Paraflavitalea devenefica: one gene and its partner. The protein of the gene in region 1 binds, or shares a complex with, the protein of each later gene. Links are inferred from orthologs where the notes say so. Each region holds a gene or a part of one and is shown in the gene's direction. Other genes may lie near its edges. The genes, in order: pheT and pheS.

Region 1 (8,656 bases):
CCTGCCCAACCATTCGATCTCATGTTTAACCCCGGAAAACGGGTGTATTCACCCTGCATCCTGAACCAGGAGTCCGCTACCTTGTAGGACTCGATTGCTCATCTATTAAACAACCCGCATGGCAAACAACAACAATGCAAATCCTCAGATCAACAGGGAAGGAAAAATTATAGCCGGCAGCTTGCTCATTATCTTCACGGTACTTCCTATTCTGATTATCATTGCTTTCTGGCCCGATCGGTTACCCGACCCTCCGCAGAAATGCGCCAAGTACAGGTACCATTGGTTTTCCATGACATTAGATACCAGTGCCTGTAACCTGGAAAAGGCACAGCCGGATTCAGTAGCTAAACAGCCGCCAGCTAAACCGGCGGTTGCGTCTGCCCCCAAAGACACGGCTATAAAGGACACCGGTAGTAAAGCAGATACTGTCCTCAAAGCTGATTCGCCGGCCAAAGCAGCACCGGAAAAACCAGCCACTACTACTACCATTGCCACTGCACAGCAGCAAAAACATTGTTACATCCACCTCAATACCATCCTGCTCCTGTTGGTGGCCGCCGGCGGCTTCCTGGGCAACATGATCCATATTGCCACCTCCTTCACCACCTTCGTGGGTGCCGGCAAATTTGAACAGAGCTGGATTCTATGGTATTGGGTACGCCCCTTTACAGCCTCCGCCCTGGCATTGGCCTTATACTTTGCCTTTGGCGCCACCAATGACCCCGCCAATGTAGACCTCGACCGTACACTCACCGTGGCCATTCTTTCAGGCCTGTTCACCGATATTGCTACCCAGAAGCTCAAAGAGGTCTTCGACGTACTCTTCAGCCCCAAAGACAACAGGCCCAATAAGCTCACCGATCCTGCCCTAAAAATAGAAGGCCTTACACCGGATGAACTGGCAAAAGAAGGAGAGAACAAGATCGTCCTCAAAGGCAAAAACCTGAAGAGTAAAAAACTGATCATTAAAATAGAGGACAAAGCAATTCCCAACCCCACCATCACCAATGAGGAGATCAGTTTTAGCTATACCCTCTCCGATGAAGACAAGGCCAAAACAGAACTGGCGCTGGAGGTAACAGATGAGGCAGGCAATACTATCTTCCCCAAAAAGATGCTACCGGTAACTGAAAATACATTGCCGGCACCACCCGAAGGCACAGAAGACGCAGAAGAAAAACCAGTTGGCTAACCTTTAAATTGATTGCTATGTCCGGTACATTCACAGAAAGATTCATCATCATACCCCGTTACATTCCTGCTCCGTCACGCAGGCGGGCCGCCATTCCCATTCAAAAAGTACGTTTCCTCGTAGCCCATGATACCGGCAATCCCGGCTCTACGGCTGCCGGCAACGTAAAATTTTACATCAATACCTGCCAAACGGTAGAGCCTGCCAAAACGGCCTCAGCCCATCTGTTTGTAGATGATAAAGAGATCATCGAATGCGTGCCCGCATTAACAGGGCCACCCGAAAAAGCATTCCATGTACTCAAGAAAGTAACGAAAGACAATGAGCTCTATGGCATCAATGCCAATGATGGCGCCATTGGCGTGGAATACTGTTATGGCGGCACCATCAATGCAGATAAAGCGTATGAAAAATTTGTATGGGTATTGGCCAGGTTGTGTTTCGAGTTCAAATTGGATCCCTCCAAAGACATAGTAGGCCATTTCTTCCTGGATCCCGCGCGCAAAACAGACCCCGTTACCGGACTGGCGCGCAGCCGCCGCACCTATGAGCAACTCTTGCGGGATGTAGAAGCCGAATTCAAATTAGCTATTGGCCATGCGCCGCCGGATCCCGTAGAAGCCATTCAATCGGGAGAAGTTACCGTATCGGTCAGGCTCAACCTGCGCGAGGCCCCTTCTACCAGGGCAGCCGTAGTGCAGGTATTGCCCCCCGGTACTATAATAAAATTTACAGCGTTAATAACCAATGGCGAGCCTGTAAACAACAATTCACTCTGGTATAAAGATGCCAATGGCAACTTCTTCTGGAGCGGCGGGGTGAAGTGAGTATTTTTAATCATCAATTATTAAACTTAACGTTATGGCCAAGAAAAAATCATTAGCCACCTTACTGAAGGAATCTTCAGGAAAAACCTCCCATGCAGACCTATACTTTGTGAATAAATCAAACAACAAGGTTATATTAGATATTGAAATAGGAGACACCGGGCAATCCGGTATTTCAAAAATAGTGCTGGATGGCGTTACCATACAACCCGAAGTAATTGGCTCTATCAGAGGTCAGGAACTCGGAAGCAATAAATCATTGGACGGGAAATTTCTGGAAGTAACCACTGTTATAACGGATGTGTCAAAAAAAACCAACCTTACCAGTTTCGATTTTAATTTAACAGGAGGCACTGAGCCATTCCGTTTTGTTATGCAAAGATCGGTACAGAAAGAGGGCGGCTCCGTTGGTTACAAAATATCTATCTTCTTTACTACTTAATCTTAAAATAATTACCTATGAGAAGGTTTCTTTACTCCTTATCACTGATGGCGTTTATCACGCTTGAAGGTATAGCCCAGGAAGGCATAGACACTACCATCACCCTCGATATATTAAAATCACCGGTATCGCCGGCCTTCAATATGCTGGGTATTTCAACCAATGCCATTGAACGCCCTACCGACCTGAATGCCTTCAGGGTATCACTTCAAAACGCCACCAATAACTTTACTACCCTTCCTAAAAGTTATGCTTTTGAAATTGCTCCCTTCCTGATGGGTAAAAGAAAATATACACTCAATGAATTTAACAATAACAAATACACTTTTGTCCAATCATTCGTCCTGTCGGCAGGGTTTACCTACCAGGGCCCCGAAGGGCAGGAGGATGTAGACAGTTTAAAAACCACTAAAACAGGGTTAGGTATTAAATTCTCTATCATAAGGCCGGCCTGGTCAACAGCCACAAAAAATACCTACGACAGTCTTATCGCCTATCAGAAATTGTTATTGCGCGACTTTGATAGTTTGGTTACAGCATACACGGATACTGCTGCGGTCAGTGCCTTGCAAATAAAATTGCGGACAGTAAGTGCTGATGCAGCACTTGATCCGGACAAAAAGAGAGAACAACAACGACAAATAATCACTGAAATAAAGGAGCTTCAGAACGCGGGCGTTGAAAAAGCCAACCAGGATATGCAAGCCGCATCAGCAGCTTATACGCAGACTCAAAGAATAGCCGTGAGCTTTAAACAGGAAAGAGTAGGCCCTTTTCTTGACTTCTCCGGAGGCGTCGCATTTGATTTTCCCGATAACCGTTTCGACAACAGCTATGTGCAAAAAGCCGGCGCCTGGCTCACCGGGGGGTATGAAAATGGTAATTCCGGCATCACCACCATGTTCATTGCCCGGTATCTCTATCACCCCGATGTAATATTTGCCGACCCGGCTGGTAAACTGCAGAAAGACAAAGCTTCTACATTTGACGCAGGGGCCCGGGCATTGTTGAGTGCATTTAAAGACAAATTCACCTTCAGCGGCGAAGCTTTGTACCGGAGCGTTTTGGGCACCAGCGAGCTGCCCTCATCCTGGCGCCTGGTGTTCAGCGCAGAATATGACATCGGTAAAAACCAGAAACTTACCTTTTCATTTGGAAGGAACTTTGATGGCGCCATCAGTAAAGGAGGAAATATCGTTTCGGCCCTCAACTTCATTGCCGGATTTGGCGGAGCCAGGAAGATCACGAACTAATAATCATAAACATTTTGCACCTATTACAGCTATGGCTGTATAGCCATTCCCTGATGAGATATGTCATTGGGCAAAAACATTTATGCCCCCGCTAATCCTTATCTTTGCCGTCCCTTTCCATTACCATGGGCAGGAGACAAGAGCAAGTTAATCAATAAGCATTCAAACGATATACTAACTAATGACGATCTCGTATAACTGGTTACATGAATATTTGCCGGTAACCATTGAGCCTGAGCGACTGAGCAAGATCTTAACGGCCGTGGGCCTGGAAGTAGAAAGCCTGGAAAAATATGAAAGCCTCAAAGGTGGTCTGCAGGGCCTGGTCATTGGGGAAGTACTCACCAGGGAAAAGCACCCCAACGCCGATAAGCTATCTGTTACTACTGTCAGCATCGGCCATGGCGATCCTTTACAGATCGTTTGCGGCGCCCCCAATGTGGCTGCCGGCCAGAAAGTGATCGTAGCCACCGTAGGCACCACCATCTATCCCAAAAATGGCGATCCCCTTACCATGAAAGTGGCCAAAATACGGGGCGTGGAAAGCTACGGGATGATCTGCGCCGAAGATGAGATCGGCCTTAGCGACAACCACGACGGCATCCTCCTATTGCCCGCTGAAACAAAAGTAGGCATGGCGGCAGCTTCTTATTTCAAACCCTATACCGATTGGGTCTTTGAAATAGGGCTTACCCCCAACCGGATGGATGCCATGAGCCACCTGGGCGTGGCCAGGGATGTGACCGCTTACCTGGTACACCATGATAAAAAAGACTACCGGGTTAAATCTCCCTTCAGCAATACTTTTAAGACCGATAATAACAGCCTGCCCATTACAGTAGAAATTGAAAATACCAATGCCTGCCAGCGCTATACCGGTATCAGCATTACCGGCATACAGGTAAAAGAAAGCCCGCAATGGCTGCAGGATAAACTGAGGTCCATAGGGCAGCGTCCTATTAATAATATCGTAGATATTACCAACTTCATACTCCATGAAACCGGGCAGCCTTTGCACGCGTTTAATGCAGAGGTGATCAAGGGCCGGAAAATACGGGTCAAAAACCTGCCCGAAGGAACAGCCTTTGTATCCCTCGATGAAAAGACCAGGAAGCTCAGTGCAGAAGACCTCATGATCTGCAATGGCGATAGCGAACCCATGTGTATTGCCGGCGTATTCGGCGGCCTGCACAGCGGCGTAAAGGCAGATACCAAAAACATCTTCCTCGAAAGCGCCTGGTTCAACCCCATTGATATCCGGAAAACATCTTTCCGCCATGGCCTGCGCACCGATGCAGCCACCCGGTTCGAAAAGAATGTAGACATCAGCAATACCGTCAATGTACTGAAGCGCGCCGCCTTAATGATCAAAGAGCTGGCCGGCGGAGAAATAGCGTCCGATATGGTAGATGTTTACCCTGATCCCAGGGAGAAAGCTTCCGTAGTATTGAAATACCACTATCTGCGCAAGCTGAGCGGGAAGAACTACCACCCCGATACCGTTAAAAAGATCCTGACCACGCTCGGCTTTGAGATCATCAAAGAAGGAATGGACAATATATGGGTCAATGCGCCTTATAGCAAACCCGATGTCAGCCTGCCTGCTGATGTGGTGGAAGAGATCATGCGTATAGACGGTCTGGACAATGTAGAGATACCCACCTCCATCATGATCTCCCCTTCTATTGAGACAGATGGCTATAAACATACCTACAAGGAAAAAACGGCCAACTACCTCGTAGGACTTGGATTCAATGAAATATTTACCAATTCCATCACCAATGCCGCTTACTTTGATGAGGCGGAATTGGGTACCGCTGTACGGTTACTGAATAACCTCAGCGCCGACCACAACATCATGCGCCCTTCCATGCTGGAAACCGGCCTGGAAGCCATTGCCCATAACCTCAACAGGAAAAACCATAACCTGCAGTTCTTTGAGTTTGGCAAAACATACCACATGATTGCCCCCGGCAACTATAGTGAGCAGGAGCATGTTTGCCTGTACATAACCGGCCAGGTGAAGGAAGACTCCTGGAAAGCAAAGGGATATGCGGTTGATGGCTATTACCTCAAGGGAATCGTGGCAAGAATATTGCAGCTTACCGGGATTATTAAAACAAGCTGGGAGATCACTACCAGCCAGAAGCTGGCAGATAGCCTCGAAGTAAAGACCGGTAATGAAGTAATAGCTGTATTAGGTACTGTAGCAGCCCATGAACTCAAGCGCTTTGATATCAAACAACCGGTGTTTTTTGCCGATATTGACTGGGAGCTATTGCTGAAGAAAGTAGCAAAAGGCGTATTGAAAGTAACCGAGTTGCCCAAGCAATTGCCTGTTCACCGCGACCTTGCCATGATCGTACCCAAAGCGCTGCCCTATGCAGAAGTAGAAGCCACCGTGAAAAAGACGCGGATAGACAAATTACAGGATATACAACTGTTCGATATTTTTGAAAGCGGGAAAATAGGCGCCGACAAAAAATCACTCGCTATCAGCTTTACCTTCCTTGACGAAGAAAAGACCCTTACCGACAAGGAGATTGATGGCATGATGAACAAGATCATGACCGCCCTGGAAAAAGACCTCCAGGCCGAAATCAGGAAATAAGTATTATGTCAGATACTCAGCAACCATGGAAACGCATCAATGATAAACTGCAGCAGGTGCTGCAGCAATACCAGGTGCTGCAAAAAGACAATGACCGGCTGCAAAAAGAGCTGAAGGAGCTTAAGGCAAAAGATGCACTGCAGGCCCGGAAAGTAGAAGAATTGGAAATCAAAATTGCCGCTCTGAAGACAGCTACCGGCCAACTGGACGAAGCTGACAAAAAAGAGCTGGATAAACGCCTGCATCTGTACATCCGGGAAATTGACCGGTGTATTGCCATGCTGAGCCAATAAAATGAACTATACCCGTTTTACTAAACGCATTTTCATTTCATCGTCTCCCTGTGAAAGCTCTAAAGTGTAGATGCCGTAGGGTAGGTCGTTGAGCCCTTTCCAGGTCACTGTATTGTCACCTTTGGGAACACTGGCCTCAAGACGGCTGCATTCATCGCCTTTTTCGTCGCGCAAGATGGCTTTTAGACTGGAACGGATAGGTGCTACTAATTCGAGTGTCAGGACATCAATGAAGATGGACGACTTTACTTTTGCAAACATAGTTCGCTTGGTTTTGGTGTTTGTAATCATAGAATACGGGTCTTTCCCTTAACCATCCAAAACGATCCATTTAGCGTCCAAAGTGTACCAGATATCCAGTTGTTAATTCTGTGTGGATAAATATAGAACACTCTTTTCAAATTTGCAAGCAATGGAAGAACTAATTCCTATAAATGTAGTCATCGGCGATCGCACCTACCGCATCCGCATCGCCCCTCCCGATGAGGAAGTGGTACGAAAGACCATCAAACTCATCAATGATAAGATCGTAGAGTTCAAAACCCAGTTTGCCGGTAAGGACATGCAGGATTACGTAGCCATGGTGGTCCTTTGGTATGCCACACAACAAAAAGCGGCCGGAGACCAGCCGCTTATATCAAGTGAAACCGACAAACAATTAACGTCTATGGAAAAGCTCCTCGACCGGATCCTGCAAGGGTAAACCCTTACTTCCTGGCTATTCCTTCGTCCATAGTCACCTTCATGGTAAAAGGTATCGATTGCCCTGCCATATCCATGGTGCCGGTAGCATCCATCGTGGCAATCCGCTTTTTAATAATACCCGAAGCTACGTCCATCGTATACTGGCCCTTTATCTTGCCGTTAATAGATAAATTCACCGTCATGCCGTTGGCTTCGGTTTCGCCACTCTGGGTCATCGTACCATCCAGGTCCACAATGGCTTCGGCTCCTTTCACCTCCAGCACCTTATAATTAGTAGTCGTCTTACCTTCTTTGGATACAGAAGAATCAGCCCAGGTATCACCCGCTTTTACCGCTTTTTCAGGAAGGTCGGCTACCAGGTCATAATTCTTGCCAGGCTTATGGCCGGTATTGGCAAAGCTGTTGGCCATGCCCATAAAGCCGTCGGCCTTTTCTCCCGCATTGCTGGTGTCATCACTGGCTACAATAATACCCTTGGTATCTACCGTCAGGTGGCTCACCTTACCTACCATCTCCTTCATCTTCTTGGTCATTTCATTCGTGGTCTCTTCCTTCTTATCAGAATCATAGTTCATCTCCTGCCCCATGCCACTCATGCTCATCACAACACGTTTAACGGTGCTCTCGATCGCATAATCTTTTGCTGTGGCATTCTTAACCTCCACCAGGGAAGTGATCGTATTATTATTATCGAAACTGATGGCCTGGCCCATCATTTCCATGCTAAAATTCATCTTAACAGCCGCCACCCGCTCCAGTTGCTGGCCTTTGGCAAAGACAGCTTTACGGCTCAGCGATTGGGCGCTCACAAAAACAGTGGAAAGGGCTAAAGGGATAAATAACAGTTTTTTCATATTTCAATTATTATATAGAATGTTAGTCGGGCAATGTGCCTGTGATATTACAAAGAACCCCCGACTAATTAAACAACTCCGCCAATTTCTTCTGCAGATCTTCGCCCCGCAGGTTCTTGGCAATGATCTTTCCTTGTGGATCTACCAGGTAATTCTGGGGGATAGCCTGTATACCATATTGAACAGCTACCGCATTCTTCCAGAACTGCAGGTCAGAAACATGTGTCCAGGTCAGTTGATCATCATGGATCGCTTTCAGCCATTTTTCCTTGGCATCAGGCCTGTCCAGTGAAATGCCCAATACCTGGAATCCTTTGTCCTTATACTTATTATAGGCCACTACCACATTGGGGTTTTCTACCCGGCAGGGACCGCACCAGCTTGCCCAGAAATCTATCAACACATATTTACCCCTGAAGGAAGAAAGCTTTACCGGGTTGCCCAGGGTATCATTCTGGGTAAATTCCATGGCATAA
Region 2 (8,343 bases), 1.3 Mb from region 1 along the record:
AGCTTGTCCATGGTTTCCAGCATGTGCGGATGTACATAGTAGCTTTGGAAACCGATGTGGTTGTAATGACGGATGAAGTTGGGCTCGCCGGTGAGCATTTCCATGAGGAAGTTCTGGTCCCGCTGCAGGGAGTCCATGGAAAGATCTATCAGGGCATCTACACATACGGCATCTATGATCCTTTTCTGATCGGCATACATGCCATATTGCGCGAGGGTAAGATCATGTGAGCCACCCAGTATGACTACCAGTTTACCGGCGCCGGTAAGTTCGGCCAGGACGGTTTTCAAGGCAGCATAGGTATCCTTGAGGGAGGCACCTTTTTTAATGTTCCCAATATCGGCTATGGAAATATCCTGGTGCCAGTAGAAAAGCTGGTAAAATTCGGCCCGTATCCAATCCGGTCCCAGTTGCTGGGTGGGTGGAATGCCCGCCCCCCTGGTATCCCCGCAGCCTACCAATACGATATCCACCCCCGTCAGATCGGGCATTTCTTCCTCATACACCTGGAGGGTTTTGCCCAACTGACCATCTTTATAGGACTCATCCCTGGAAAGTACAGCCCGGTTGACGGGCTCCAGGAAATCAGCGATATTAAAAATATCCGACATGGGCGCAAGATAATTGGAAAAAACAGAAGTCGGAGGCCGGAAGTCAGAAGCCGGAAAGAAAAGCATTTAGGGACCAATAGTCCCGGATTTTCTGGCCTGCGGACTTTCCGACTTCGGGGGCTTTTCGGACTTCCTTTATTATCTTTGCCGGTATGGAACAATTGTTAGAACAGATCGCGGCCTATAAGAAGGAAATTGAGCAATTGGCCAATGACGGGGCCGAAGCATTGGAAGCCTACCGGATCAAATTTCTCGGTACGAAGGGGATTGTAAAGAACCTTTTTACAGAGATGAAAAATGTGGCTACCGATAAGAAGAAAGAGTTCGGCCAGGTATTGAATGAGTTTAAGCAATTGGCAGAAAGTAAGTATGAAACCTGGAAACAGCAATTGGAGAGCAGCTCTTCCGCTACTGCTTCTTCTATTGATGTAACCCTTCCCGGCGATCCCCTGCCCTTGGGTACCCGCCACCCCATTAACCTGTTCCTGAACCAGGTGATCAGCATTTTCCAACGCCTTGGATTTTCTGTAGCCGAGGGGCCTGAAATTGAAGATGACTGGCATAATTTCACTGCCCTGAACCTGCCGGAGCACCACCCCGCGCGGGATATGCAGGATACTTTTTATATTCAGCAAAAGCCCGACTGGCTTTTACGTACGCATACGAGCAATACACAGATACGGGCGATGGAGCAGAATCCCCTGCCCATCCGGATTATCTGTCCCGGACGTGTATACCGGAATGAAACGGTAAGCGCCCGCAGCCATTGCTTTTTTCACCAGATCGAGGGATTGTATATTGACGAGAATGTATCTTTTGCCGACCTGAAACAGACCTTGTATTTCTTTGTACAGGAGATGTATGGCAAGGATATTAAGGTGCGTTTCCGCCCCAGCTATTTCCCGTTCACTGAGCCCAGCGCTGAAATGGATATACAATGCCAGATCTGCGGAGGTGAAGGTTGTGCCGTATGTAAACGTACCGGCTGGCTGGAGATCCTGGGTTGCGGCATGGTACATCCCAAGGTGCTGGAGAATTGCAAGATTGACTCCAATAAGTATACAGGATTTGCTTTCGGCATGGGCATTGAACGCCCGGCCCTGCTGAAGTATGGCATTAATGATATCCGTCTTTTCAGTGAAAATGATGTGCGGTTTTTGCGACAGTTCACGAGTGCGATATAGAACAGCATCTAGAATTCAACATCCAGCATTCAGAATTGCTGCCGCGTTTTGGAGTGACTGGTTTGTTGGTAACAACATTTGAAAAAGAGTCGCAGCGTATACTTCCAATCCAATATAAATCGTAACAATTTTGGACCAGATAATACAGACAGTTTGCGTTTGCGGTGCAGGTACTATGGGCAGTGGTATTGCACAGATAGCGGCGCAAAGTGGTTTTTATACGATCCTGTATGATGTGAACGATGAGATGGTCGGCAAAGCGGAGCAAGGTATGCAGGCAACCCTCCAACAACTGACAGAGAAGCATAAGATAACTACCCAGGATAAGGCTGATACCCTGAGCCGCCTGCGTTTTACACACGATATGAATGATTGCCTGGCAGATGTTGTTATTGAAGCGATCGTTGAAAAGCCTGGCATTAAGACAGCGCTCTTTAACCAGCTTGCTGAAGTGAACCACAGCGAAGTGATTTTTGCCACGAATACTTCTTCCCTTTCTGTTACTGATATTGCCCGGCAGGTAATGCGTCCTGAGCGTGTGGCCGGCATGCACTTTTTTAATCCCGCCCCGGTGATGAAGCTGGTAGAGGTGGTCACTACTCCCTATAGCAATAACCATACGATAGCCACGATTGTTGAACTGGCCAGGCAACTGGGCAAGACACCAGTACTGTGCAAGGATGCGCCGGGATTTATTGTGAACCATGTAGCCCGGCCTTATTACCTGGAAGCACTGAAGCTGGCAGAGCAAGGGATTGGTGATTTTGAGACGATTGACCTTTTGCTGGAAGCGACAGGTTTTAAGATGGGGCCTTTCCGGTTGATGGATCTTATTGGCAATGATGTGAATTATGCGGTTAGCTGTTCGGTATATGAACAACTGGGGAGTCCGGAACGTTTGCGGCCTTCCCCCTTACAAAAGGAGCGCGTAGATAAGCAGGAACTGGGCAGGAAAACGAAGAAAGGGTATTATAATTATAATAGCTGATCCGTTAAAAAAGAATACAGGCGTTTTTGAATCTAATTATCTGATTTGTCAAAGAAGGTATTTATAACAGGTGGTACAGGTTTCCTGGGCGCTTATATTATCCAGGAGCTGATCAAGCAGGGGTTTGCAGTACGGGCTATACGCCGTAGCGGCAAAGTTCCCTTTTTTATTCCTGCCGCTATTATGCAGTCGGTGGAATGGGTGGATGGTGATATCCTGGATGTTGTATCGCTGGATGAAGCGATGGAAGGGGTTGATACGGTTGTCCATTCAGCCGCGCGGGTCTCTTTTGATCCCAAAGAGAAGCGGGAGCTGTTTAATGTGAATGTTGACGGCACCGCCAATATGGTGAATATGGCGCTGGAGAAGCATGTACGGCGTTTTGTGCATATCAGTTCTGTGGCCGCCCTGGGCAGAACGGCCAACGGAGATACAGTGACTGAAAGTAAAAAATGGCAGCACAGTAAATTGAATACGCAGTATGCCATCAGTAAATACCATGCAGAACGGGAAGTATGGCGGGGTATGGGTGAAGGCCTGGACGTGGTAATACTTAACCCCAGTACTATTTTGGGTTATGGGGACTGGAATACTTCCAGTTGCGCCATTTTTAAGAATGCTTTTAAAGAGTTTCCCTGGTATACGAACGGCATGAATGGTTTTGTGGATGTGCAGGATGTGGCCCGGGCAGCGGTACTGCTGATGCAGGGGGCCATAAGCGCTGAACGCTTTATTGTAAGTGGTGATAACTGGTCGTTCAGGCAACTGTTCAATACGATAGCAGCGGGTTTTAATAAGAAACCGCCTTTCCGGGAGGCTACCCCTTTCCTGGGAGAGATGGCCTGGCGGCTGGAAAAGCTGAAGTCGGTGTTTTCCGGCAAGAAGCCGTTACTGACCCAGCAGAGTGCCCGTATAGCCCAAAGTAAAACTTATTTTGAGCATGGCAAGTTGCTGCAGGCATTGCCCGGTTTTTCCTTTACTCCATTAGCGCAAAGCATTGAAAAAGCATGTGAAAGCTATCTGCTCCACCCACAGCCATTATAACTGGCAAAGTAGTTGCAACAGTATACTTTCAAGGCGCTAAAAACGTTCATAAAACAGCCTCAATCCGCTCAGATGAAAAATATTATTGCAGCTCTTTTATTAACAATTCTTTATACAACTGCCTTTTCACAGCAAAAGGATTTCACGATCCTTGGAAAGGTGGTCGACTCTGCTTCCCGGCAGCCCCTGAACGGCGCTTCTGCCTATTGCCAGAATACTACCCACGGAACGATTACGAATAATGAAGGATTATTTTTTATGCGCTTACCCAACGGCGGGTACGATCTTATTGTATCTTATACTGGTTATAATAAAAGTGTTTTACGCATCAGCAGTAACCAGGCGATGGCGGATACAGTAGTTATTGAGCTGGTGAAGGAAGAAAAAACGATGACGGAGGTAGCGGTGGTGGCCAGTAATGAGGTACAGGACGGCCTGGCAAAGTATGGTTCGTTTTTTACAGATCATTTTATCGGTACTACCCCCAATGCTTCCCAATGTGTGCTCCGTAACCCGGAAGCATTGCGTTTTTTCTACACCAAAAAACGTAACCGGTTAAAGGTAACCGCCAGGGAAGATCTTATTATTACCAATTATGCCCTGGGGTATACGATCCGTTATCAACTGGACTCTTTCAGCTATGATTATAATACGAATATCAGTCAGTATACCGGGTATCCCTTTTTCCAGGAAATAGACAGTACGACGGAAGCCCAGGCGGCCTGGAAGAAGAACCGCGCCAAAACTTACCTGGGCTCCCGGCTGCATTTTATGCGGTCCTTGTATGATAGTGTGGCTATTGAGGAGGGTTTTATTGTGGAAAAAATGGATAATGATCCCAAGAGTGTGAAAGGAACGATTATTAATAACCTGTATGACGGGGAACAATATGTGGCCGACAGTAATGATGTAACGATTAACTGGCAGGGGCGCTATCGCGTGAGCTACAAGACGGTATTCCCGGAAAAGCGGTTCCTGCAGGAGTTTAAACTACCTGCCAACACCCGTATGCAGGTAACGCTGCTGGATATTGCCGATGGCTTTGTTATTGAGGAGAATGGTTATTTCTACGAGCAATATGATGTTATTAATACGGGGTACTGGGCCTGGAAAAAGCTGGCCGAATTACTTCCTTACAATTATGAATACGAGTAGTAAGTAAATACTCCTACATTAGTAAAATCTTAAGACTCTTTGATCTGACAGAAGATTTTTTTTACATATCTTCAGCTGGCCTTATCTGACAGAAATAATATCCCAACCTTACCCAATGCCGGCTGCTGGTATTACATGTTGCTCACCTTGTCTGACTTTTTTGCCTGTATTGATTCAGCTCTTTACAGGCAGTAAGCGATTTCCCACCTGGTACAGGTTCCTTTATTTTATTTTTTTGGGTGTTCTGCCACTGTCTACCTCAGCGCAGGAATATAATTACGTGCGTTATGATACGAAAGATGGCCTGGCCGGTTCTACCGTATATGATATTTGCCAGGACAGAGACGGATTTATCTGGTTTGCTACCGAAGCCGGCCTGAGCCGGTTTGATGGCACCCGTTTTAAGAATTTTACTACAGCGGATGGGCTGCCAGACGCGGAAGTAATAAAGCTTTATGCTGACCATGCCGGAAGAGTATGGATAGCGCCCTTTAAAAACACTGTTTGTTATTATTACCAGGGAAAGATCTATACGGCCGCTAATGATAGCCTGCTTAAGAAAATAAAGCTGAACACAGCTATAACAGGTATTGTTGGAGATAGAGATGACAATATACTCTTATGCAGGTTCGATGCCGGAGCCTACCTTCTGCAAACCCGCAAGGGACAGGAAAAATTCATGGACCTGACTGTTTTATATGGCAGGACATTTTTGCATGGGCACCCTAATTTCATAGGTCGTGAAGGACTTATTCTTGGTATGGGCGACTCGTCTTTTTTGCTGGTTGATGGCCACCTGCAACCTTTATGGTCTCGCCCTCCACCTCCTCAGGTACTTATAACGTTAGTGCGTCGTGATAGCGTTGTAAAGTATATAGACCACCCCATGGAACCTAACAATATATACGTGCAATATGATACAATTCAAAAACAGGTACAGACGCTTTTTATACCTTCCAACGAGGGCGTTTGGATGGTAGACACCCTTCACTTTGACCGCTTTGAAGAAGTTTTCCTGAAAGAGAAGCCGATTAACAGCGTGTTGATTGACTATGAGAAGAATATATGGTTTGGCACAGCGGGGGAAGGAGTTTATAAACTGGTGTCCCGTAATTTTAAAACATATTTTACAGGCAGCAAAAATGCTGAGGTATTTTCCCTGGCAAAAGATGATAACAGGATTTTAGTGGGCGCGGGTTATAACAAGATGTATTCCATAACAGGCGCCAGGGTTGATTCGGTCAGCTTCAGTCAGTCATTTTCCCGTGTTTTAAAGAAATTCACCGGCAACAGGCTGATGAGCATTAAAAAAGTAAGCAATGGCGACCTGATCTTAGGCTTTGACCTTTTCCTTTTTAAACGTAGTTCCCCAGGAAGAAGTATTGTTAATTATGTCTACCCCATCAAATCCATTGACGAAATAGACCCGGAAACATTACTGGTAGGTACCGGCAGGAATACGATCAGGGTACGGGAGAAAGACCTGAGCATTTTAGATACTATTTGGCCTCACCGCTCTACGGCTGTCAGTTATTATGATGGTAAATTTTATGTGGGTTCCGTGGGCGGATTATATATCGTATCGAAAGATAAAACTTCCCGTTACCTGGGCGATAGTATCCCTGCCCTGCGCTACCGTACTGCCTGTTTTGCCACCCCTGCCGATGGAAGTTTATGGATAGCCACTTATGGAGGTGGCATTATTGGCATGAAGGGTAACCAGATCATCGGCCATTTAACTACAGAACAGGGTCTTTCCAGCAATATATGCCGCAGCCTGTTTGCCGATAAGCACTTCCTTTGGGTGGGTACTGATAAAGGGATTAATAAGATTGATCTCAGCAAACCATCCTATCCCATTCATCATTATTCGATCGCCGACGGCCTCCCTTCCAATATTATTAATGCCATTTATGTTGACAGCAGTACGGTGTATGTGGGATCGCCGGCGGGGCTGACCTATTTTGATGAAAATAAGGTGTCGGACTACTCCCGGTGTGACCTGCGGATACTGGACGTATCTGTATCAGGTAAATCGCAGCCCCTGCAAAAAGCCTATACATTGGATTATTATGACAATAACCTCAAGATCGAATTTGCCGGCATCTCTTTTAAGTCGGGCGGGGATATATTGTACCATTACCGTTTAAAGGGATTGAAGGATACCTGGGATTCAACCCGGCAGAACCTGCTGGAATATCCCTCACTACCCTCGGGTAGTTATCAACTGGAATTGCTGGCCGTTAATAAGTTTGGGGTGATCAGTAATACTGTTGTTATTCCTTTTTTAATAGAAACACCCTTCTGGCAAACCTGGTGGTTTAAGGTATTGATCGTAGGGCTTGCCATTGGGATGACCGTGATGATACTGACCTGGCGGTTCAGGACCGTTCAGCAACGGGAGCAGGAACGGGCAACCCTGCGGCAACAGATCAATAGCCTGGAGCAACTGGCTCTGCGCAGCCAGATGAACCCTCATTTTATTTTCAACTGCCTGAACTCGATCCAGCATTTTATTATTAAAAATGACCTGGAAACTACCAATCAGTACCTGACCGAGTTTGCTCACCTTATACGTCAGACGATGGACAGCGCCGAAAAAGGCACTATTTCCATTGATCATGAAGTAAAGTACCTGACGCGCTATATTGAACTGGAGAAGATGCGGTTTGGGCATTCATTTGATTATTCCATCGTAACAGATGAACGGATTGATAAGGAGTTTATCCACATACCCAGCATGATCCTTCAGCCTTACGTAGAAAACAGTATCCGGCACGGTATCCGGCATAAAAAGGATGGGAAGGGCCTGATCGAGATAAAATTCGAGCAGCCCGGAGACCAGCTTTTATGTATTGTGGATGACAATGGCATCGGAAGGGAGAATGCCCGCAGGTTCAGGTCCCGGATGCATGTGGAATATCAATCGAAGGGCATGTCCCTAGCAGCCGAAAGGATCAACGCTTTAAACCGCCAGTACGCGGAATCTGTTACCATTGAAATAGTTGATAAAACTGATTCCCTGAATAATCCGGCCGGTACCCGGATCAAGATCTATTTTCCTAACAAATTGCTTACAAAACTCAGTTAATATGATCAGAACTGTTCTTATTGACGATGAACCCAATAATATTACTACGTTACAGGAATTGCTGTTAAGGTATTGTCCACTTATTGAGATAGCGGGTACGGCCGACAACGCCCAAACGGGTACGGAGGTGATTACTGAAACAGCGCCAGACCTGGTATTCCTGGATATTGAGATGCCTTATGGCAATGCTTTTGACCTGCTGAACGGGATACCCACTATTGATTTTGAGATTGTTTTTGTTACGGCGTTTGACAATTATGCGATTAACGC

The links.
Region 2: the proteins of pheT (region 1) and pheS are in contact, whole or in part, in a crystal structure (PDB 6P24), measured with the Escherichia coli proteins. The link is inferred for Paraflavitalea devenefica from one-to-one orthologs.

The regions. Positions count from the first base shown.
Region 1 is NZ_JAARML010000001.1:376,611-385,266, forward strand. What follows is about bases 3,522-6,613. They hold pheT (phenylalanine--tRNA ligase subunit beta), read left to right. Parts: upstream 3,522-3,898; coding sequence 3,899-6,328; downstream 6,329-6,613. Other genes in these bases: HB364_RS01420 (hypothetical protein), read left to right, coding at 3,522-3,717; HB364_RS01430 (hypothetical protein), read left to right, coding at 6,334-6,613. Outside these bases: HB364_RS01405 (hypothetical protein), read left to right, coding at 119-1,195; HB364_RS01410 (N-acetylmuramoyl-L-alanine amidase), read left to right, coding at 1,213-2,022; HB364_RS01415 (hypothetical protein), read left to right, coding at 2,057-2,464; more of HB364_RS01420, read left to right, coding at 2,482-3,521; more of HB364_RS01430, read left to right, coding at 6,614-6,621; HB364_RS01435 (hypothetical protein), read right to left, coding at 6,628-6,882; HB364_RS01440 (cell division protein ZapA), read left to right, coding at 7,034-7,324; HB364_RS01445 (DUF6263 family protein), read right to left, coding at 7,329-8,180; HB364_RS01450 (TlpA disulfide reductase family protein), read right to left, coding at 8,245-8,656.
Region 2 is NZ_JAARML010000001.1:1,657,882-1,666,224, reverse strand. Bases 1-2,779 are described here. They hold pheS (phenylalanine--tRNA ligase subunit alpha), read left to right. Parts: upstream 1-763; coding sequence 764-1,795; downstream 1,796-2,779. Other genes in these bases: HB364_RS06835 (3-hydroxyacyl-CoA dehydrogenase NAD-binding domain-containing protein), read left to right, coding at 1,926-2,779; HB364_RS06845 (arginase family protein), read right to left, coding at 1-611. In the rest of the region: more of HB364_RS06835, read left to right, coding at 2,780-2,783; HB364_RS06830 (SDR family NAD(P)-dependent oxidoreductase), read left to right, coding at 2,829-3,827; HB364_RS06825 (carboxypeptidase-like regulatory domain-containing protein), read left to right, coding at 3,900-4,982; HB364_RS06820 (sensor histidine kinase), read left to right, coding at 5,218-8,073; HB364_RS06815 (LytR/AlgR family response regulator transcription factor), read left to right, coding at 8,075-8,343.